Regions from separate parts of the Pseudarthrobacter sp. rb genome, predicted to be linked through region 2. Evidence: riboswitches for the same ligand, from Rfam matches in the RefSeq annotation. Region 2 holds a riboswitch; the other holds the start of a gene.
What was found. A riboswitch is a leader RNA that binds a small molecule or an ion and turns the genes downstream of it on or off. The one in region 2 is predicted to bind S-adenosylmethionine.

Region 1 (4,159 bases), on a different contig from region 2:
CGGGACGCGGCTTCCAGGCGTTCCAGCCGGATCTCATACCGCCGCTGCAACACATCACCGGCACCGACATGAGCGCCGGAAGCCAGGGAAGCGTCCTCTTCCTCCAGCGCATCGAGGGCAGCAACAGAGGCATGAATACCCTCCAACGCCACCGCAACACCATCGCTGATTTCCATAGCAACATCATCCGACGAGGCACTGACATTCAAAGTGTTGGCCGTTTTAGTTGACACCGCCCGGGACTCCCGACCCGGCAGCCACTTAAACGAATTCGGCCGCCATTGGGTGGTGACGCCGTTGTCACCACCCAATGGCGGCCGAAGCTTGCCTGGGCGCAACCCAGGAACCTCCCGGACCGGGCCGGACAGGCGGGAGGGAGGAGCGTCAGATAGTGACGGCCCCGTTGGCGGTCTCAAAGGTGACCGAGAGGATGCCCGGGGTCCCGTGCGGGGCGACCCATTCGACCGCAACGTCCTCGAGCGGCTTCTCCACCGGCTCACCCAGCCACTCGGTGACGCGCGAGGCGGAACCGGCGATGGTCAGGCAGCTCATCTTGAGGTTGCTCTCGTACGCATTGGACGGGTGGAGCGATGGATCGCCCTCCCACTTGAGCATGTACGGGACCTGGGGATCGGCGATGAGGCCCAGGATGCCAATCTGCTTCCAGACCAGCTCGCGGCCGTCCGGGAATTTGCGGTTGCCGTTCACGGCGGCGCGGCCCAGGCGTTCCTCGAAGGGGGCGAGGTCGTCCACTTCGACGCACCAGCCCATCCACCCGCCACCGGCAGCGGAACGGGCACGCACTGCCTGCCCGAAGGGTGCCTTGTCCGATGCCGGGTGGTCCAGTACCTCGACAACTTCGAGGTACTTGTGCCCGGCGAGCGGAATGATCATATTTCGGGTTCCGAAGCGGGGGTGTACGCCACCCTTCACTGCCTCAACGCCGAGGGCAGTTGCAATACGTTCGGTAGTGGCCGCGAGGCCATCGTGTTCACAGGCGTAAGAGACGTGATCCATGCGCATGCGAACATCTTGGCACTTTGTGATCCGGCTCTCAGCTAAGGGTGCCCTTACTAGCATTTGTCGTGCGCGGCGCCCCGGTACCGGAGCCAACAGGGGCGCCGGAAGACCATGTTCGTCACAATGCTGTCCACAGCGGCTGTCCGGTTCCTAGACTGGGCCCAGGTCATGAGTGCCAGCGACAAGCCCCGGCTCGCTGGCCGGCAACCCTCCATCCGCGGTGGGGTGCCCCGGGTGAGGACCTGGCTCTCCGGCAACAGCCGGGAGCAAGCGCGGCCCGTACTGCCGGTGAGCATGCCGGGCCCATGTCAAAGGAGATTTGGATGTCCAACGGATGGTCCTTCGAAACCCGCCAGATCCATGCAGGCCAAACGGCGGACAGCGCCACGGGTGCCCGCGCCCTGCCCATCTACCAGACCACGTCATTCGTGTTCCCCAGCGCTGAAAGCGCTGCCAACCGTTTTGCCCTGGCTGAACTTGCGCCCATCTACACCCGCATTGGCAACCCAACCCAGGACGCCGTCGAGCAACGGATTGCCAGCCTCGAAGGAGGCCTGGCCGCGCTGCTGCTGAGCTCCGGGCAGGCCGCGGAAACCTTCGCTGTCCTGAACATCGCCGAGGCAGGCGACCACATCGTGGCCAGCCCCAGCCTTTACGGCGGAACCTACAACCTGTTCGCCCACACGCTGAAGAAGTTCGGCATCTCGGTGACCTTCGTAGCCGATCCGGACAACCTGGACCAGTGGCGCGATGCCGTCCAGCCCAACACCAAGCTCTTCTTCGGTGAAGTGGTCTCCAACCCGCGCCAGGACGTCCTGGACATCGAGGGCATCTCCCAGGTGGCCCACCAGGCGGGCGTGCCCCTGATCGTGGACAACACCCTTTCAACCCCCTACCTGATCCGCCCGCTGGAGTGGGGAGCAGACATTGTGATCCACTCGGCCACCAAATACCTTGGCGGCCACGGCTCCGCCATCGCCGGTGTCATCGTCGATTCCGGCAAGTTCGATTTCGGCAAGGATCCGGAACGGTTCCCCGGCTTCAACACCCCGGACCCGACGTACAACGGCCTGGTCTACGCACGCGACCTCGGTGAAGGCGGCGCGCTCGGCGCCAACCTCTCCTACATCCTCAAAGCCCGGGTGCAGTTGCTGCGCGACCTGGGCTCGGCCGTCTCGCCCTTCAACGCGTTCCTGATTTCCCAGGGCCTGGAGACGTTGAGCCTGCGGGTGGAGCGCCACGTTGCGAACGCCACGGAAGTGGCGCGCTGGCTGGAGGCAAGGGACGACGTCGAATCCGTCGCCTACGCGGGTCTTCCCTCCAGCCCCTGGTACGAGCGTGGCCGCAAGTACGGACCCAAGGGGACGGGCGCCGTCGTGGCCTTCAACCTGGTCGGCGGGGCAGAGGCGGGCAAGCGCTTCGTCGACGCCCTGGAGCTGCATTCCCACGTGGCCAACATCGGCGACGTCCGCTCCCTGGTCATCCACCCGGCGTCGACCACGCACAGCCAGCTTTCGCCGGAGCAGCAGGTTGTAGCCGGCGTTCACCCGGGCCTGGTCCGGCTTTCCGTCGGCCTGGAGCACATCGACGACATCCTCGCCGACCTGGAGGCAGGCTTCCGGGCCGCCAAGGGCGCCAACCAGTAGCCCCAAACACGATGACGCAGCATGTGCCGGCCGGCAAGCCGGGAAGTCACAACCAGTCATACTCTTGGCCTGGAGTGGGGGGTGTTTCGTACACTCGAACCAGGTCATGAGTGCCAGTGACAGCCCCGGCTTGCTGGCCGGCAACCCTCCATCCGCGGTGGGGTGCCCCGGGTGAGGACCTGGCCTGCCGGTCAGACGACGGCAGGCAAGCGCGTAGAAGAGGTCTTGCCATGACGGTTACCGTCGCCCGAACCACCATTCCCGAACATGGAATTGTCCGTTACGCCTCCATCGGGGGACTGGAACTCGAGGCCGGGGGATACCTCCCGGATGTCACCCTGGCCTATGAAACCTGGGGGACGCTCAACGCGGACGCCAGCAACGCCATCCTGATCGAGCACGCGCTGACCGGCAGCACCCATGTGACCCGCGGCGACACCGACGAAGAAGGCTGGTGGGAACAGCTGGCCGGCCCCGGCGCTCCCGTGGACACGGACCGCTTCTTCGTGGTGTCCATCAACATTGTTGGTGGCTGCTACGGATCCACCGGCCCGTCATCCCCCGCGCCTGACGGAAAGCCCTGGGGCTCCAGGTTTCCCCTCGTCACGCTGCGCGACAGCACTGTTGCTGAAGCCAGGCTGGCGGACCAGCTGGGCATCAAGAGCTGGTTCGCCGTCCTTGGCGGGTCGATGGGCGGCGCCCGCGCCCTGGAATGGGCGGTGACCTACCCGGAGAGGGTGCAGCGCTGCGCCGTGATCTCCGTGGGAGCCGCCAGCACTGCCGAACAGATTGCTTTCGCGCAGGCCCAGACGCTGGCCATCCGGCAGGACCCCAACTTCAACGGCGGGGACTACTACGGCGGTCCGTGTCCGGAAGACGGGCTGGCACTTGCCCGGCGCATCGCCCACATCACCTACCGGTCGGCCGCGGAACTGGAAGGCCGCTTTGGCCGGGCACCCCAGGCGCCCGAATCACCCCTGCAGGGGGAAATTCTCGCCTCCCGCGGCCGCTACCAGGTGGAAAGCTACCTGGACCACCAAGGGAACAAGCTGGTGAAGCGCTTCGACGCCAACAGCTATATCGCCCTGACCGAGGCGCTGATGAGCCACGATGTGTGCCGGGGGCGGGGAACCTTGGCCGAAGCCCTGGCCACCTCCACGGCACGGTTCTTCGTGGCCGCCGTTGACTCGGACAGGCTCTATTTTCCGTCGCAGTCCCACGAACTGGCCCAGGCCCTGCCCGGCGACGTGGACGTCCATGTCATCCAGGCGCCGATCGGGCACGACGGGTTCCTCACCGAGATCGGGCAGTTGGGCGGCCGGCTGCGGAGCAGCTTCCTGGTCTAGGCGCAGCCTGGCGGACAACCGGCATTGTGCATTCCTGCAGATGCCTTCTGCACTAATCGGCGTTGAGGTTGCACCGCAGGCAGACCATACTCATCGAATCCGGCTTTCGTGGTGTGCATCACACCCGTCTGCCATTGACTGGTCCCC
Region 2 (4,159 bases):
AGCCGCTCGGCGAAGGACAGGAAGTACTCCACGATCTCGTCCACCACAACGCTGCGGCGGTTGTAGACCTTGACCAGGAGTTCGTTCTTCTGGCGCAGCGAGCCTTCCACCTTCTGGCGGAGGATGGATTCGTCGAAGACGTCCTGGACGCGGATGCCCAGCCGTGCCACCTTGTCCATGTAGGCGGGGCCGATGCCGCGGCCGGTGGTGCCGATGGCGCGGCTGCCGAGGAAGCGTTCGGTCACCTTGTCCAGCACCTGGTGGTACGGGGCCACCAGGTGGGCGTTGGCGGAGACCCGCAGTTTTGAGGTGTCGGCGCCGCGCGCCTGGAGTCCGTCGATTTCTTGGAAGAGGGCCTCAAGGTTCACCACGCAGCCGTTGCCGATGATGGGAACAGCGTTGGGGCTGAGAATGCCGGCCGGCAGCAGCTTGAGTTCGTACTTTTCACCGCCTACGACGACGGTGTGCCCGGCGTTGTTGCCGCCGTTGGGCTTGACGACGTAGTCAACACGGCCGCCCAGCAGGTCGGTGGCCTTGCCTTTTCCTTCGTCGCCCCACTGGGCTCCTACGATCACAATTGCTGGCATGGGATCCTCCCCCATTCGTTCGGACTGCCCGGTCCTGCCACCAGGTGGCGGGCCCATGCAGCGCCGTTCATGAGAATGCCCCGAACATACCGGCCTTCGCACAGCCGCAGCACGGCGCAGCGAAGCAAGAGTTCCGGGGCTCTTACCACCCAAGTTTAGCCGATAGGGCACTTTGTCCACTGTTGTGGCCCGCCGCGGCCCTTTCTGCCAAAAGGCCGCGGCGGCCGGTGCCGTCTACTCGTCCTCAGCCTCCCCGGCGGGCCGGGACGTCTGTTCGGCGAGCGTGTTCCAGAAGGAGGTGTCGGCGTCGGCAATGGACCCGTCCGCGATGGCCGCGGCCGTGGAGGTCAGCGTGGTGACGGTCTGCTTGATCAGGTAGCCGTTGCTGCGCTGCCCGAGTGCATAGCCGTCCAAATAGTGGTCCGACATGCCGCGCATCTCGAAGAGCAGGGTGGCGATGCCGTACTCCACGGAGATGCCGTTGCGGCTGATGGTTTCGGTACTGCCGCCCTGGTACTTGCCCAGGTGTCCCCAGCCGGTGGAGTCGACGTTGTTGAAGACCACCGCGCCGAGCTGCTTGGATTTTTCGACGACGGCGGGGTCGGCGTTGGGGGTGGTGGGGTACAGGATGGAACCGGATACCAGCTTGCCGTCACGCTCCGCCCGGGTGCCCTGGTGGTGCAGGTCGATCATGTAGTCGATCCGGTATTTGCGCATGACGTTGTTGTGCAGCGCCTGGGTCTCCGGCTGGATCTTGGCCACATGGTCGCGGTTCAGGTCCACGCCCTCGGCGTTGTAGCGGGTGAGGTGGCGGTCCCCTTTGGCAAGGTAATTGTCCAGGGAGAAGTTCACGTCCCCCATGGCGCCGTCCGCATTGAGCATGGGCACCACCAGGATGTTCACACCTTTGAGGATGTCCGCGGATTTGCCGGTCGCCAGGTGCTTGATGAACTCCATGGCGCCCTCGGTGGTGAGCTGCTCGTTTCCATGCTGCTGGGTCAGGTACAGGATGGTGGGCTTGGCCGGGTCCGAAATGTACTTGACCAGGTGGATGTCGCGCCCCTTGATCGTCTGCCCGATGACCTCCAGCTCCATTGCCGGCTGGCGCGCGTCCTGGTCCTTCAGGAACGAGACCATCTGTTTGTACGTGGCGAGCTTGGACGTGGTGATCTGGCCGTTGCCGTCGTAGTTGGGGCCTTCGCCTACCGCGTGTGCCAGCGGGGCGGGTCCTGCGACGACGGCCAGCGCCAGGGCGCCGGAGACGGCGAAGGTCCCGAAATTTGCCAGGGATTTCTTCACAGTGCGTTACCTCTTTCGAGTGCATCGGGGTGCGCCGGCCAGCTCCGTCGCGGGCAGCGGCATGTGACCTCAGCCAACCAAGCTTAACGAAACCTGTCAATAACCTGAACAAAGGCTGTAAGCATGTTTTCGGCAGGGAAGCTTCAGACGCGACCTGTCGCGACATAAAGCGGAGCAGACTTGCCCCGGGGCAGGCCCATCTGGATTTATGTGAGAGTGAACCATCCGGAGCGGCCGAGAGACCTGGCTCGATGACGCCGCAGCAACCACGGTCCCGCAGGATTCCTGCCGGCCGAAGGTGCTACTGCCAGGACCGATGGAAAGGAAGATTCCAGCATGTCCCTGAACACCGACCACATCCGCGTCACCCACGCAGGATCGTTGCCCCGCACCCCGGAACTCATCGCGGCCAACGCCGCCAAGGAAACCGACGGCGTCACCCCTGAGTTCCTGGAACTCCTGGAGGCCTCCGTGGTGGAGGTGGTCCAGCGCCAGAAGGACCTCGGCATCGACATTCCCAACGACGGCGAATACGGGCACACGATGTCCAGTTCCGTGGACTACGGTGCCTGGTGGAACTACTCCTTCGCACGGCTGGGCGGCCTGGAGCCGACGAATGTGGACCGCTGGGCCGATGCGCAGGTGCACCGCTCTTCCCCCGGCAACATCGTCCTGACCTCCTTCCCGGACCGGCGGGACCGGCAGGCGTTCAACGAGGCCTACAACGATCCCTCGTCGGGCATCCTGTCCCACCGCAAGAGCGTCACGCAGCCCAAGATCGCCGGACCCCTGACCTACACGGGCCAGGACCTGGTGGCGTCGGACATCAGGAACCTGAAGACCGGCCTCGCCGCCGCCGGGTTGTCGGACGGCTTCGTAGCGTCCCTCTCCCCCGGCTCCTGCGCCCGTGTGGCCAACGAGTACTACACGTCGGATGAGGAACTCGTCTACGCGTGCGCGGATGCCATGCGGGAGGAATACAAGGCGATCATCGATGCCGGCCTCACGGTGCAGCTCGATGATCCGTCCCTGGCCGAGAGCTGGGACCAGATCAATCCCGAGCCATCCCTGGAGGACTACCTGAAGTTCATCCAACTGCGCGTCGAGGCCACCAACTGGGCCCTCCGCGACCTGCCCCAGGAACAGATCCGGCTGCACGTCTGCTGGGGTTCCTGGCACGGCCCGCACACCACGGACATCCCGTTCGCCGACATCATCGGCTCGGTGCTGCAGGTCAACGCCGGCGCTTACTCCTTCGAAGCGGCCAACGTCCGCCACGAACACGAATGGCGGGTATGGGAGGACACCAAGCTCCCCGAGGGCAAGGTGATCATCCCGGGCGTCGTCTCGCACGCCACCAATGTGGTGGAACACCCGGACCTGGTGGCAGACCGCATTGTCCGCTTTGCCGACGTCGTGGGCCGCGAGAATGTCATCGCCTCCACCGACTGCGGCCTGGGCGGCCGGGTCCACCCGCAGATCGCCTTCGCCAAGCTGGAGGCCCTCGGGGAGGGCGCCCGCCGGGCCACCAGCCGCCTCTGGTAGCTGCGGGAGGCGAAGCAAAAACCCGCCGGTTCCGTGCCCTGGCTGAATCAGGTGCACGGGACCGGCGTTTCGTTTCCCGGGGCTTGCTAAACTGGGTAAGGCCGACCAGGAATCGGCCCACCCCAATCAACCGCCGCTGATGTGTCGCGCCCCCGCGTGCCCATTTCCGTGGCGGCAGCAACGCCAATCCCCGCAGGAGAACCAGCACTTCATGACAGCCCTGGCACCCGAAACATTCCACGAACAGCTCATGAGCCGCCGCTACGACCCCAGCGTTGCTGCCGTTAACGAGCTGTGTGATTCCCTTCGGGAGACCAAGCCCGGAACCGTGGTCCCCTACGTGGATCCCATGCACGACGTGGAGGAATGCCGCATCATCAGCCTGTTCTCCAACATTGGCGAGGCGGACCCGTCCGGGTTCATCACCGCCGGGGACCAGGATGCCGCGACCCGCATGCTTGGCCTGCAGTGGAAGCTGGGCCTGCGCCCCGAGTACGTGATGCCGTGGAACGTCCACCCGTGGCACGTCCCCGGTGAGGCCAACGGAAAGTTCACTCCCGACCAGATCCAGGCAGGCCTGAAGCCGCTGCTGAAGTTCCTGGCACTGGTGCCCCGTGCCTCGGTCATCGTGGCGCACGGCACCGAGGCCAACCGCCTGGCCAACCTGCTGCTGAAGACCGAAGTGCCCCTGCTGTGGCGCCGCGGCCTGAAGACCTACAAGGTCAGGT

Region 1: another riboswitch for S-adenosylmethionine. It lies ahead of ACWRN3_RS01835 (bifunctional o-acetylhomoserine/o-acetylserine sulfhydrylase); the one in region 2 lies ahead of ACWRN3_RS17100 (cobalamin-independent methionine synthase II family protein).

Annotation. Positions count from the first base shown of each region.
Region 1 is NZ_JBWJAR010000001.1:428,280-432,438, forward strand. Features, by position in the region: gene ACWRN3_RS01830 (VOC family protein) at 385-1,023, opposite strand; SAM riboswitch class IV at 1,185-1,299, shown strand; gene ACWRN3_RS01835 (bifunctional o-acetylhomoserine/o-acetylserine sulfhydrylase) at 1,344-2,666, shown strand; SAM riboswitch class IV at 2,769-2,884, shown strand; gene metX (homoserine O-acetyltransferase MetX) at 2,897-4,012, shown strand.
Region 2 is NZ_JBWJAR010000014.1:62,585-66,743, forward strand. Features, by position in the region: gene ACWRN3_RS17090 (adenylosuccinate synthase) at 1-587, opposite strand, end outside; gene ACWRN3_RS17095 (M14 family zinc carboxypeptidase) at 822-1,886, opposite strand; SAM riboswitch class I at 2,105-2,209, shown strand; gene ACWRN3_RS17100 (cobalamin-independent methionine synthase II family protein) at 2,223-3,431, shown strand; gene ACWRN3_RS17105 (uracil-DNA glycosylase family protein) at 3,643-4,159, shown strand, end outside.